Regions from separate parts of the Planococcus sp. YIM B11945 genome, predicted to be linked through region 1. Evidence: riboswitches for the same ligand, from Rfam matches in the RefSeq annotation. Region 1 holds a riboswitch; each other region holds the start of a gene.
What was found. Region 1 has a riboswitch for S-adenosylmethionine ahead of mtnW (2,3-diketo-5-methylthiopentyl-1-phosphate enolase). Riboswitches for the same ligand answer to the same signal wherever they lie in the genome.
Positions count from the first base shown of each region.

Region 2: it holds a riboswitch for S-adenosylmethionine, as region 1 does, so the genes downstream of both, metK (methionine adenosyltransferase) here and mtnW (2,3-diketo-5-methylthiopentyl-1-phosphate enolase) in region 1, are expected to answer to the same signal.
Region 3: it holds a riboswitch for S-adenosylmethionine, as region 1 does, so the genes downstream of both, ACRRQV_RS08225 (O-acetylhomoserine aminocarboxypropyltransferase/cysteine synthase family protein) here and mtnW (2,3-diketo-5-methylthiopentyl-1-phosphate enolase) in region 1, are expected to answer to the same signal.
Region 4: it holds a riboswitch for S-adenosylmethionine, as region 1 does, so the genes downstream of both, metC (cystathionine beta-lyase) here and mtnW (2,3-diketo-5-methylthiopentyl-1-phosphate enolase) in region 1, are expected to answer to the same signal.

Region 1 covers NZ_JBOZWR010000004.1:541,723-545,171, forward strand. Annotated here, with positions in the region: gene mtnA (S-methyl-5-thioribose-1-phosphate isomerase) at 1-183, opposite strand, end outside; gene mtnK (S-methyl-5-thioribose kinase) at 180-1,370, opposite strand; SAM riboswitch class I at 1,445-1,599, opposite strand; SAM riboswitch class I at 1,757-1,861, shown strand; gene mtnW (2,3-diketo-5-methylthiopentyl-1-phosphate enolase) at 1,928-3,142, shown strand; gene ACRRQV_RS10640 (2-hydroxy-3-keto-5-methylthiopentenyl-1-phosphate phosphatase) at 3,148-3,449, shown strand, end outside.
Region 2 covers NZ_JBOZWR010000001.1:17,712-21,160, reverse strand. Annotated here, with positions in the region: gene ACRRQV_RS00210 (alpha/beta fold hydrolase) at 1-347, opposite strand, end outside; gene ACRRQV_RS00205 (gamma carbonic anhydrase) at 453-989, shown strand; gene metK (methionine adenosyltransferase) at 1,154-2,353, opposite strand; SAM riboswitch class I at 2,544-2,656, opposite strand; gene pckA (phosphoenolpyruvate carboxykinase (ATP)) at 2,893-3,449, shown strand, end outside.
Region 3 covers NZ_JBOZWR010000004.1:49,963-53,411, reverse strand. Annotated here, with positions in the region: gene ACRRQV_RS08230 (glycerol-3-phosphate acyltransferase) at 94-735, opposite strand; SAM riboswitch class I at 874-986, shown strand; gene ACRRQV_RS08225 (O-acetylhomoserine aminocarboxypropyltransferase/cysteine synthase family protein) at 1,089-2,378, shown strand; gene metX (homoserine O-acetyltransferase MetX) at 2,390-3,403, shown strand.
Region 4 covers NZ_JBOZWR010000007.1:101,988-105,436, forward strand. Annotated here, with positions in the region: gene ACRRQV_RS14000 (putative bifunctional diguanylate cyclase/phosphodiesterase) at 1-544, shown strand, start outside; gene metC (cystathionine beta-lyase) at 599-1,765, opposite strand; SAM riboswitch class I at 1,842-1,943, opposite strand; gene ACRRQV_RS14010 (protein adenylyltransferase SelO) at 2,019-3,449, opposite strand, start outside.

The sequences.
Region 1 (3,449 bases):
CGCTAAACCATACGCGGCGGCAATTCCGATAGCTGGCGCCCCGCGTACTTTTAATGTGATAATGGCCTCGTAAACGTCCTCGATGGTTTCCAATTCCACATAGTCGATCAGGTGGGGCAGCTTTTGCTGGTCCAGTATCGTCAATTGCTGGTTTTCCCATTTGATGGATAATGGAATCGTCATTGGCTTTTCTCCTCAAGCAGTGCAAGAACTGCAGAAATTGATAAAAGTTCACTGCGCTGCAAAATCAACGCTTCGCCAATCCTCAATGTTTGTTTTTTTAACTCGATGCGCCGTTCAGCATCTTCAATGCCATCCAAATCTTTTACATGCGCCAACCCGATGGTGCGGCGGATCATCTCACAGCCTGCAAAACCAATGGCATCCCGGAATATTTTCTCCACTACGCACTCCTTATATCCTGCTGTATCTTTAAACGACTGGGCAGCTTGTTCATCCCAAAGCTCTGAAAAACGGTCCACAAACACCGTCCACGTCTGTTTGATATGGTTGAGGATTATGCTTCGCCCTTCACCTTCTCGCGTCACCGATTGAACCATTAAATTCGCCAAAAACAACCCGATATCAAAGCCAATCGGACCATAAAAAGCAAATTCGGGATCGATGACTTTCGTCTCCGTTTCACTGGCGAAAATGCTTCCCGTGTGAAGATCCCCGTGCAAAAGCGCTTCCGCTTCTGTCAAAAAGCTAGTCTTTAATTTTGCGGCTTCCAATTTAAGCGGCCCGTTGTTCCAGATCGCTTCCACTTCTCCTCGAATTTTCGGTTCGAAATCATTGGTCTCATGATCGAAGAAAGGATCGGTAAAAATGAGATCTTCTGTGATTTTGCACAGTTCCGGGTTGGAAAATTCAACGGCCAGCCGCTTTTTGTCAAAAGGGTGCAACGCGAAATCCGAAGTGTGAAACAACGTTTGCGCTAAATATATTCCGATGTCTTTGGCTAGATGTGGATAAGTTTCCCCTTGGATGAGCCCTTCTCGCACAATCGTCAAATGCGACAGATCTTCCATGACAGTGACCGCCAGTTCGTCGTTCGTTGCGTACACAACCGGCACTAATCCCGGCGCCAATTCGCCGTGTTTTGCAAGGGCGTTTGCTTCAATGGCTGCGCGTTTTAACGTCAGCGGCCAACTTTCGCCGACAACTTTGGCATAAGGCAATGCTTGCTTAATGATCAGCCCATTGCCGTTCTCGCTATCGGTAATTTTGAATACGTAATTTAAATTGCCGTCGCCGATTTCCCGGCTTGTTAGTTCGGCTCCTTCTGGAAAAAAGGTTAATTTTTGCGCCAATGCGATTGCGCTTGTATCGGTTAACGCTTTATATGAATTGGTTAATAAAGTGGTCATCGTCATCTCCCTTTCATGGACAAAATAAAAAGCCTCTTTCATAAGAAAGAGGCGCAGAATAAGAGATTCTTTACCTCTTATCTTTCAGAGAATGTCGTCTCTGATGGAATTAGCACCGTGCCTTGCGGGATTTTCATCCCGGCGCAAAAGCGCCCCGTCTCACAACGGTATTACGGTCGGTTGCTGGGCGTCATCGGGCCAATATCCCTCTGCCAGCTCTTGATAAGAGTATGCATTGCATGAATTTTTAGTGGTTATGGTTCGAATTGAATACTAGCACGATTCAAAATAGCGTGTCAACTTCTTTTTTTCTGTAAATAGCCAATTGACAGATTTCCCGATGCGTGGAATAATCGAACTACTTTGTTGCAAGCCAATTGAATATTTTCTTATTTAGAGCAGGTGGAGGGACAAGCCCTATGATGCCCGGCAACCGGTCCAACAGTGGACACGGTGCTAATTCTTGCAGCCAATCGGCTGAGAAATAAGAAGTTGTTAAGTTTTTAACCTCTTCTTATTTGAAGAGGTTTTTATTTTTTTGTAGGAGTGTGAAAGGGATGGGCGGAGCAATTGCTACGTATCAGCTTTATGGGCAAGCAGGATCGTTTGAGAAAAAAGCGGAAGGCATCGCATTAGGTCTCACGGTTGGATCTTGGACCGATTTGCCTTTGCTTGAACAGCAGCAGCTAAGACAACACAAAGGATCCGTCATTTCCGTGGCGGAGTTTGAAAATATCCGGCATCCAGAAAAGCCGGAACAAATGAAAGCCGAAGTGAAGATCGCGTACCCAAGCGCCAATTTTTCTCCAGATATTCCGGCTATTTTAACGACTGTTTTCGGCAAATTGTCGCTTGACGGTGAAGTGAAGCTGCTGGATTTGGAATTTGAGGAAGAGCTTCTCTCCCACTTTCCGGGTCCGCGATTTGGCATTAAAGGCATACGGGGCTTGCTTGGGGTTGAAGGGCGCCCGCTCGTGATGAGCATTTTCAAAGGCGTCATCGGCCGCGACCTCGAGTATTTGTCCACGCAGCTCCGCCAGCAAGCACTCGGCGGCGTCGACCTTGTCAAAGACGATGAAATTCTGTTTGAAAATCTATTGACGCCTTTTGAAAAAAGAATTGCCGCCGGAAAAGAAGTGCTTCGCCAAGTATACGAAGAGACCGGGCACCGCACGCTATACGCTGCCAATTTAACCGGGAGGACTTCCGGTTTGAGAGAAAAAGCCCAAAGAGCGCGCGAACTTGGCGCGGATGCTTTGTTATTTAATGTCCACGCATACGGGTTTGACGTATTGCAGGAGTTGGCCGAAGATGACAGCATCGGCTTGCCGCTTATGGCCCATCCTGCTTTTAGCGGCGCTTTTACTTCATCGCCTTTCTACGGAGTTGCCACACCGCTTGCTCTCGGCAAACTGACGCGTTATGCAGGCGCGGATTTTTCTTTGTTTCCCTCACCTTACGGCAGTGTCGCCTTGGAAAAGTCAGCCGCTTTGTCGCTAGGCCAGGAACTAACAAAAGACAGCAGCGTCAAACGGACATTTCCGGTGCCTTCAGCCGGCATCCATCCGGGTCTTGTGCCATTGCTACTTAACGATTACGGCATTGATAGCGTCATCAACGCAGGCGGCGGCGTCCACGGACATCCTGCAGGTGCTGCAGGCGGCGCGCTTGCTTTTAGGCAGGCCGTTGATGCGGTCTTGAACGGAATCGATTTAGCTGAAGCGGCAGAACACCATCCGGAATTAAAAATGGCACTTGAGTTATGGGGGTAACCACGTTGAAAAAACCAATTATTTTTTGTGATTTTGATGGCACCATCACCAATGGCGACAACATCCATGCCATTATGAGCCGATTTGCCTCAACTGAATGGAATGTCATCAAAGAAGAGATTTTAGATCAAAAACTCTCCATACGTGAGGGTATTGCAAAGATGTTCTCACTCCTGCCAGCCAGCGCAAAAGACGATATTACTTCATTTGTCATGAGCCAAGCGCAGATTCGTGAAGGCTTTGCCGACTTTGTTGCCTATACGAAAAAACACGACATCCCGCTTTACATTGTCAGCGGGGGCATCGA
Region 2 (3,449 bases), on a different contig from region 1:
CATGGAGATGTAAAGACAGCTCCCGCAATCGAAGCGGAATATTTGCCCAGCACATTCATCGCCAATGTGGCGCCAAGCCCATGTGCTATTACAAAAACCGGCAGCTCATGCTCCATCGCAATTTTGATCGACATGCGCACCGACTCTTCGTAATCGTTGAATGCTTCATCGTGAATGGCCCCTTTTGAAATTTTCTCTCCGTGTCCCGGCAAGTCCCCCATGACAACATGGAAATCTGCGGACCGCCATTGCTCGATTTGCCAGGCGTACCGAAGATGGTGCTCATAAGCATTATGTATAAGAACAATGACCGCTTTTGCTTGGCCTACCGCTTGCCATTTCCACATCACTCGCGCCTCCCTTCCCTGCATTGCCGGAACTGTCTCTGTTTGACCTTTACCCTAGTTTTGATAAGATTAAATAAAAGTTCATCTTTTAAAAGGAGTTTTTTTATGATCTATCCATTCAAAGACAAACAGCCTTCCATTGATCCTACTGTTTTTATTGCCGATTATGCCACCATTACAGGCGACGTGACAATTGGAGCCGAGTCATCGGTTTGGTTTAACACCGTAATCCGCGGTGACGTCGCCCCCACGATTATCGGAAAAAAAGTCAGCATCCAGGATTTGAGCGTGCTTCACCAAAGCCCGGGCAAAACCTTATTGATTGAAGACAACGTCACCATCGGCCATCAAGCGATGCTCCATAGCTGCACCATCCGAAAAGGTGCTTTGATCGGCATGTCCTCCATTATTATGGACGGTGCTGAAATCGGTGAAGGCGCATTTATCGGCGCCGGCAGTTTAGTGCCGCCCGGCAAAGTTATCCCGCCCGGCATGCTGGCAGTTGGCCGCCCTGCCAAAGTGGTACGCGAGCTCCGCGAAGATGATGTACAAGACATGGAGCGAATCGTCCGGGAGTACGCCGAAAAAGGCGCTTATTATAAATCGTTGCAACAGCCAAAAACTTCGGCAGCCAGTGAATAAATTACAGGCATTTTCGCTAGGAATATTCTCTCATTTTTATTATTAGAATTTTTAGTCTTTTATTCGAATAAATTAATCATACCTTTAGAACTAACAAAATTCAATTGCCAGTAAATCAAAAAAGACGATTCAGCTAAATGCCGAATCGTCTTTTCTAGTTGCTATTAAACGCCTGCTTGCTCTTTCAACAAATCGGCTTTGTCAGTGCGTTCCCATGGAAGATCTACATCTGTGCGGCCAAAGTGGCCATACGCTGCAGTTTGTTTGTAGATCGGGCGGCGCAAGTCAAGCATTTTGATGATGCCTGCCGGGCGCAAGTCGAAGTTTGCACGGACAAGATCGATCAACGTTTCTTCGCTGACTTTGCCAGTTCCGAATGTATCGAATGCTAATGATACCGGATGAGCAACGCCGATTGCGTAAGCCAATTGCACTTCACAACGGTCTGCAAGTCCTGCAGCTACAATGTTTTTCGCAACATAGCGCGCAGCGTATGCAGCTGAACGGTCAACTTTTGTTGCGTCTTTCCCAGAGAAAGCACCGCCGCCGTGGCGCGCGTAACCGCCATATGTGTCAACGATGATTTTGCGGCCAGTCAATCCCGCATCCCCTTGTGGTCCGCCAATAACAAAACGTCCAGTTGGATTGATGAAGTATTTTGTTTCTGCATCCATCAATTCCGCTGGCACCACTTCGTTGATGACATATTCCTTGATGTTGCGCTGAATTTGCTCAAGCGTCACTTCTGGGTGATGCTGAGTAGAGATAACAATCGTATCCACGCGAAGCGGTTTGTTGTTTTCATCGTATTCAATCGTCACTTGCGTTTTGCCGTCCGGGCGCAAGTAAGGAAGAATTTCTTCTTTGCGCACTTCTGCCAAACGGCGCGCCAATTTATGGGCCAATGAAATCGGCAATGGCATCAATTCTTCTGTTTCATTGCAAGCGAAACCGAACATGAGGCCTTGGTCTCCTGCACCGATATCGTCCAGTTCCTTATCAGTCATTTGTCCATCGCGCGATTCAAGCGCTACGTTAACTCCAGCAGCGATATCAGGCGATTGCTCATCGATAGAAGTCAAGACTGCGCTTGTTTCAGAGTCAAAGCCATATTTTGCACGTGTGTAGCCGATTTCGCGGACAGTTTCACGCACGACTTTCGGAATATCAACATATGTAGATGTTGTAATTTCTCCCGCTACAAGGACAAGCCCTGTCGTTACAGTTGTTTCGCATGCTACGCGAGCATTTGGATCTTCTGTTAAAATCGCATCCAAGATGGCATCTGAGATTTGGTCACAGATTTTATCCGGATGGCCCTCTGTTACTGATTCTGAAGTAAATAATCGACGGTTTTTCAAAATGTGTATTCCTCCTTATATCCTGCGAGATTGCTCCCGAAATTGATCTGATACTCATTTCCCATGTCAAGCCCATTTGAAATGGACTTCAAGCCGTTGTGGCCTTTATACACGAGGATAAAGGGCATTTGCACAAAAAAATCCCTTCCTTTTAGTTCATAAGGAAAGGGAAAATCATCATAAGCACCTTTCACTCTTATCATCCAAGGACTTTGCACCTTGTTTCAGGTTTGGCACCTTCGCTGCACCTGCAGCAGGTTGCCGGGTTTCATAGGGCCTGCCCCCTCCACCAGCTCGGAATAAGAGTATCCGTTCAATTTTCCATCTTACTTAATGTGCAAGTTCATGTCAACTTTTTTTCGCATTTCCTATCTTTTAATAGCAAAAACTTTTATTATTTATAAAGGATTATGTACGAATTGGAAATTTTGCATTTGCCGCAGCTATTAGTATAGACTATTGGGCACAATGTGTTATACTAATCTTCGAATCTATTTCCTCCCCATTTCCATGGGAATACACGAAAAGGAAGGTACATATATATGAATACAGTGAACTTCGCAAGCGGCCTGAATGATTTATTGAATGGCCCTAACGTACGCATTCAATTATCTGTTCCTCAATTAGTAGAAGAAGCAACATCACGCGGTGAAGCGGTTTTAACCGTTGATGGAGCTGTCAAAGCTGAAACAGGAAAATACACAGGACGTTCTCCTAAAGACAAGTATATCGTAGAAGAGGAGATTACGAAAAACAAAGTGGATTGGGGCAATGTCAACCGCCCAATTTCTTCTGAGATTTTTGAAAACCTTTATACGAAAGTCATCAATCACTTGAAACAAAAAGATGCTTTATATGTCTTTAAAGGGTTTGCCGGAGCTGATCACCAATCTCGCCTTTCTATTCAAACAATCAACGAATATGCATGGCATAATTTATTCGCTCATCAATTGTTTATTCGTCCGAATGCAGAAGAACTGGCGGCACATCAAGCAGACTTTACGGTTGTTTATGCCCCTACCTTCCATGCGGACCCAGCAGTAGATGGCACGGATTCTGAGACGTTTATCATCGTTTCGATGGAAAAACGCATCATTTT
Region 3 (3,449 bases), 490 kb from region 1:
TAGAGAATATGTCAAGCGAGTTTTTGAAAAAGTTTTTTATTTAGGGAAATTGATGCCCAAAAAGAAGTGTTTGATACAGAAAACCGGCAGTGCTCAACTCGAGCCTGCCGGTTTTTTCTTGAAGACGGAAGAGACTTTTGTTTCAGTGCCGTTTTTGATCCGAATAATGTTTTCAATGTGTTTCCAGACGGCCATAGCAAACAAGGCAAAAGACGTCAGTATTGGCCAAATGCTTTCAGCGGGCCAAAAGGCGATGACCATAAAGACGCTGTAAAGAAGCAGGACGCCGACGACCAAATAGCCGGTCGACAAAGCGGCTGCCACCAACAGCAACCCGCCGGCAAGGCCCAATTTCCAGTCCAGGGCCAACATCACGCCGATGACGGCCGCCGTTCCTTTTCCGCCATCAAAGTTCATGTAGAACGGGAAGTTATGGCCAAAGACCACGCCAGCGCCGACAATGAACAATAACGTCCAAAGTGTTTCATCCGGCATGGCGGTGCTGCCGAGGATGAGACGCAATCCTGCTACAGCGGCAAAGCCCTTGAGGATATCGATGAACGCGACAAGCGCGCCGTATTTCCATCCGAGAACGATCGCCGCATTGGAGGCGCCGGAATTTTTGACGCCTTCTTTTTTGATGTTGATGCCGGAGAAAAGCTGAGCAGCCAATGAGCCATGAAAACAACCAATAAAATAACCTGCTATAAGTGCAATTGCAATCCATAAAACCACGCTTCATCCCCCTTTTCTCTCTACATAAGTATAAACGTTCCACAATAAAGAAAGTTTCGGAATTTTTAATTATTTAACTTGACATTTTAAAAAATAGTTTTTATACTTCTTCACATGATGGAAAACTAAATCTGAATACTCTTATCAAGAGCGGCGGAGGGAATAGGCCCTGCGATGCCCGGCAACCGGCAAGCGATCAGCTTGAGAAGGTGCTAAATCCTACAGATCCCAAAAGGTCTGGCAGATAAGAGGAGGCAAATCCGTATATAACGGCCCTCTTCTTTGCGAAGAGGGCTTTTTTTGTTCCTCCTCGCCATTATCATCCATCAAACAAACTTTAGGAGGAATTGCCAATGACGAATTTCCAGCCAGAAACGCTTTTATTGCATGGGGGACAGCAGCCGGATCCGGTAACAGGAGCAAGGGGTGTGCCGATTCACAAAACGACTTCTTATGTCTTCAAAAACACGGAGCACGCACAAAACCTGTTTGGCTTGAAAGAAACGGGAAATATCTACTCGCGCATCATGAACCCGACGGTAGATGTGTTTGAACAGCGGGTGGCGCTTTTAGAAGGCGGAACGGCTGCAGTTGCACTGGCTTCAGGGATGGCGGCGATCGCGTTTTCGATTTTGAATATTGCCGAAGCGGGTGACGAAGTAGTCGCGGACAGCAATTTATACGGCGGAACGTATAATTTATTCGCTAATACATTGCCGCGCTACGGCATTACCGTGAAGTTTGTGGATGCGACGGACCCGGAGAACTTCCGGGCGGCAATCACCGATAAAACAAAAGCGGTCTTTGGAGAAATCATCGGCAACCCGAGCTTGAATGTGTTTGATGTGGAAAAAGTGGCGGTGATTGCCCATGAAAATGGCATTCCATTATTGATCGACAATACGTTTGCCTCGCCATTCGGCAGCAATCCGATTGAGTTTGGAGCAGACGTGATCATTCATTCGGCGACAAAATGGATCGGGGGGCATGGCACAACAATCGGTGGAATTGCGGTAGACGCAGGCAAATTTGATTGGAATAGTTCGCGTTTCCCGAACTACACAGAGCCCGACGAAAGCTACCACGGCATCCGGTATGGAATTGATGTGCCAGAAGCAGCGTTCGCTACCAAACTGCGCGTCCAATTGCTTCGGGATTTTGGACCGTCGTTAAGCCCGGAAAGCGCCCATGCATTTTTGCAGGGACTTGAAACACTGCACCTCCGCTTGCCGAAGCACAGCAGCAACGCCCTAAAAGTAGCCGGATTTTTAAAAGAACATCCGCAAGTGGAATGGGTCAACTACATCGGCTTTGAAGACCATCCGTCTCACGGGTTGGCACAAAAGTACTTGAAAGATACCTTCGGTTCAATCGTCAATTTCGGCGTGAAAGGCGGACGGGAAGCAGGGCGGAAAGTTATTGACAGCGTTGCGCTATGGTCGCATGTTGCAAATGTCGGCGACGCCAAATCGTTAATTATCCATCCGGCCTCCACGACGCACCAGCAATTGCAAAAAGAAGAATTGGAGTTGTCCGGCGTGACAGAAGAATTGATCCGTTTATCGGTCGGCTTGGAAAATCCGGATGATTTGATTGCGGACCTTGAGCAGGCGATCAAAGCAGCTGTATTGGAAAACGCATAGGAGGGATTGGAATGGCCGAAGTATCGATCGGATCACTGATTCTCGATTCGAATAAAACCTTGCACGACGTCACGCTCGCTTATGAACGAGTCGGCAAAAAGGATGCGCCGGCCATTCTCGTTTGCCATGCGTTGACTGGAGATCAATATGCAGTGGGGACTATAGAAAATCCGGGATGGTGGAGCGGATTGATCGGTCCCGGGAAAGCAATAGATACGGACATTTTTCAGGTAATCACGTTTAATATTCTGGGAGGATGCAACGGCTCGACCGGCCCGATATCTGTGAATCCGGAAACGGGAACGCCTTACCGGGCGGCTTTTCCCGATTTGACGATCCGCGATATGGTGAGGGCGGAATTTAAAGCTCTTCAAAAGTTAGGCATTCCTCATTTGACAGCGGTGCTTGGCGGTTCGCTCGGCGGCATGAAAACCTTGGAATGGGGCCATTTGTATCCGGACTTCGTTGATGGGATATTTCCGCTGGCAGTGACGCCGGCCTATAGCGATTTCGGCATCGCATTCAACCATATCGGCATCAAAGCGATTGAGTATGACGATGGGTTTAACGAAGGGAACTATGCCGAATCGGCAGAGTTGAAGGGATTGCAGCTTGCACGAATGACCGGGATGGTCACTTATCGAAGCGGCGGCATGTTCAACGGGCGGTTTAAGCGAAGAAGAGATTCGACGCAGTTTGATGTCGAATCGTATTTGACTTATCAAGGGGAAAAGTTGGCTAAACGCTTTGATGCAAACAGTTACGTCACTTTGCTGAAAGCGATGAATACGCACGATGTCAGAAGCGAAAAAATAAAAGTTCCCATCTATTCGTTATCATTTACGCACGATCTGCTTTACCCAAGCGAAGGGATGATTCCTTGGCTGCAGCAGCAGCCAAATGCTTCTTGGGAAATTGTTGAAACCGAGTTCGGCCATGACGGATTTTTAGTGGAATTTGAAAAATGGGGAAGGTTAATTGTGGAGAAACTCAATCAGTTGTCGATTACGCAGCCTATGCATTAGCATAGGCTGTTTTTAGTGGTGGAACTTTAAAAGGTGTAAGACGCAA
Region 4 (3,449 bases), on a different contig from region 1:
AAATAAAACATGGCAAGACAAAGGCTTAGCGCCATTATGTGTTTCCGTAAACGTCTCTGCTCTTCAATTTCAGCAAGAAGATTTTCTAAAAACGGTAAGCCTTGCTTTAGAAGAATCGCAGCTCGATGCGAGTTTTCTCGAGTTGGAAATTACCGAAAGCATCATGAAAAATATTAAAGAAAGCATTGAAATCACGGAATGCTTGCGGGCAATGCGGGTGAAGATTTCCATTGATGATTTCGGAACGGGCTATTCTTCTTTGCATATCCTTCCCAAATTGCCGATCCATACGATCAAAATCGATAAGTCGTTTATTGATGACATCGAACAAAAAGATCATCAATTGATGATGAAAGCCATCATCGACCTCGGCTTGACCTTGAAATTAAACGTCATCGCCGAAGGGATTGAAAATGAAGGGCAAATGAACATTCTGCTGGAAAATAAATGCCGCTTCGGGCAAGGCTATTTGTTCTCAAAACCCGTGCCGGCAGAAGCATTCGAATACCTTCTTCCGCTGAAAAAAGCGCCCATTTCCAATTAATCAAAAGAGCTGTTCCAAAGTCAGAATATCCGGCTTTGGGCAGCTCTTTTTTCACTAAACCAATTGCCCTTCCGCTTGCCGGACTTTTTGCAGCGCTTGTTTGATATCTTCCAGTAAATCATCTGAATGCTCCAAGCCGACCGACAATCTCAACAAGCCGTCTGTTATGCCCCGCTTCTCACGCTCATCTTTCGGCATTGCAGCGTGGGACATGGTCGCAGGATATGACAAAATCGATTCGACCGCGCCTAAGCTCACTGCAAAAATGGGAATACGCAAATTGTCTTTGAAGATTCGCGCCGCTTCTTTTGATGGCAGCCGGAAGGATAAAACCGCGCCAAATCCTTTTGCCTGACGAATGTGAATGGGATGTCCCGGATGAAACGTAAATCCCGGGTAGTACACTTCTTCAATCACTGGCTGCTGATGCAAAAATTCCGCTATTGCTTGTGCCGATTCGGATGATTGCTTTAAACGTGTTCCCAAGGTCTTTATACCTTGAATCAATGTATAACAATCTTGTGCTCCTAACACAGCACCGAACGAGTTCTGGATAAACGCCAGCCGCTTGCCCAGTTCTTCGTCTTTGGTGACGGCGAGCCCCGCGGTAATGTCGCTATGGCCGGACAAGAATTTCGTGGCACTGTGAAGCACAAGATCTGCGCCAAGCGCCAGCGGGTTTTGATAAAGCGGCGTCATGAAGGTATTGTCGACAAACGTCAAGCAATCGTTCGCTTTTGCCAGTTTCGCTGCAATTTCAATATCGGTGATGTTCATCGTCGGATTGGACGGAGTTTCAATGTACACCACTTTTGTGTTCGGCTGGATTGCTTCGGCCATTTCGCCGAGATCGGTCATGTTGACAAACGTGTATGCGATGCCGAATTTATTCAAAACTTCCGTGACAAAGCGGTACGTCCCGCCGTAAACATCTTCTGAAATGAGCACGTGATCGCCTTTTGACAGCAGCATGAAAGCGGAAGAAATCGCCGCCATGCCGGAAGCGAATGCAAAACCGCGCGTGCCCCCTTCAAGTTTCGCTATGGTTTCTTCCAGCGCCAGCCGCGTCGGGTTGCCCGAACGGCTGTAGTCGAACGGGCCGAATTCGTCAAAACTTTCCTGATGGAACGTGGATGATAAGTAAATCGGAACGTTCACCGCCCCAGTTTGTTTGTCCACTCCAGCTGCATGGATAAATGCCGTCTCCAAATGATCTCCCATATTAAAAACCTCCTTCAAAATAAAAACAGGGCTTTTCTCCAAAAAAGAAGAAAGGCCCTGTTTAAGAAACACCATCTTCTCATCTTTTAGGCAATTGCCTATTGGAATTAGCACCGTGCCCAAAGGCTGGTTGCTGAGACTTCACAGGGCCAAATCCCTCCGTCTCTCTTGATAAGAAATAATTGTATGAAGTTGATATTGCTGAATGTTTTATATACTAACGCATTTTTCTGAAAATGGCAAGGTGCATTTTTTACGTTCCGCAATATGTTCGGTAAGGGCCGTCTGGTGAATCCGGAAGATCGGCGTATTCTTCTTGCTCAATTGAATGGGCATAAGGATCCTTTAACACGGCCAACAGGTTTTCCATCACGCTGTAATCATTCTGGAATTCCGCAGCAGCAAGAGCTGCTTCGACCCGGTGGTTGCGCGGAATGACGGCCGGGTTGCTGGCCCGCATTAATTGCATAGATGCCTCGCTCGATTCCGTTTGTCTTTCGCGCCGCGTCTCCCAAATTCCCCGCCATTCAATGAATTCGGCCGCTTCGAATAGTTTGGCATCCCGCACGCGCCCGGTCGTCAACGCAAGGAACGTGTTCGTATAATCCGCTTTGTGCTGTTCCATTAAAATCAACAGTTTGTCGATCAATGTTTCGTCTTCTTGTTCTTCATTGAACAAACCGAGCTTTTTCCGCATCCCGGACAGCCAAAGCGACTGCTGCAGCTCAATGTATGCAGACAGTTCTTGCTGGGCCATTTCAATCGCCTCTTCTTGCTGGTTGTGAAGAAGCGGCAGCAAGGATTCGGCGAAGCGCGCCAAATTCCAGCCTGCAATCATCGGCTGGTTGCCATAGGCATAGCGTCCGCCGTGGTCAATCGAACTGAATACCGCTTTCGGGCTGTAAACGTCCATAAACGCACACGGGCCGTAATCGATCGTCTCTCCGCTGATCGCCATGTTGTCAGTATTCATCACACCGTGGATAAAGCCTGCTAACTGCCATTTAGCAATCAAAGAGGCTTGGCGTTTGGCGACTTCTTGGAATAAAGCAAGGTAACGGTTGTCAGCTTCTTTCGCTTCAGGAAAATAGCGTTCTATCGCATAATCAGCCAACGCTTTGAGTTCTTCTACTGTGCCGAAATTCCGAATGTATTGAAACGTGCCAACGCGCAGGTGGCTTGCAGCGATACGCGTCATGACAGCACCCGGCAGGCGGGTTTCACGTAGTATGGCTTCGCCTGTTTCAATGACGGCCAAACTGCGGGTCGTTGGAATGCCAAGGCCGTGCATCGCTTCACTGATGATATATTCGCGCAGCATTGGCCGAAGCGCAGCACGGCCGTCTCCTCCGCGTGAATACGGCGTCCGTCCCGACCCTTTCAGCTGGATGTCGAAACGTTCGCCGCTTGGCGTGATTTGTTCGCCATACAACAAGGCTCGGCCATCGCCTAGCATTGTAAACGAGCCGAATTGATGTCCGGCATACGCTTGGGCAAGCGGCTGGCCGCCTTCTGGCACTTCGTTGCCTGCCAGCACGGACACCCCGTATTCGCTTGCCAATGCTTCGCTGTTCAATCCAAGTGATTCGGCTAATGGACGGTTGAGGACGGCAAGCTTCGGTGAAGGCACGGGGTTTACGTCGATGCGGCTATATAAGGTTTCCGGCAGACTGGAGTAGCTATG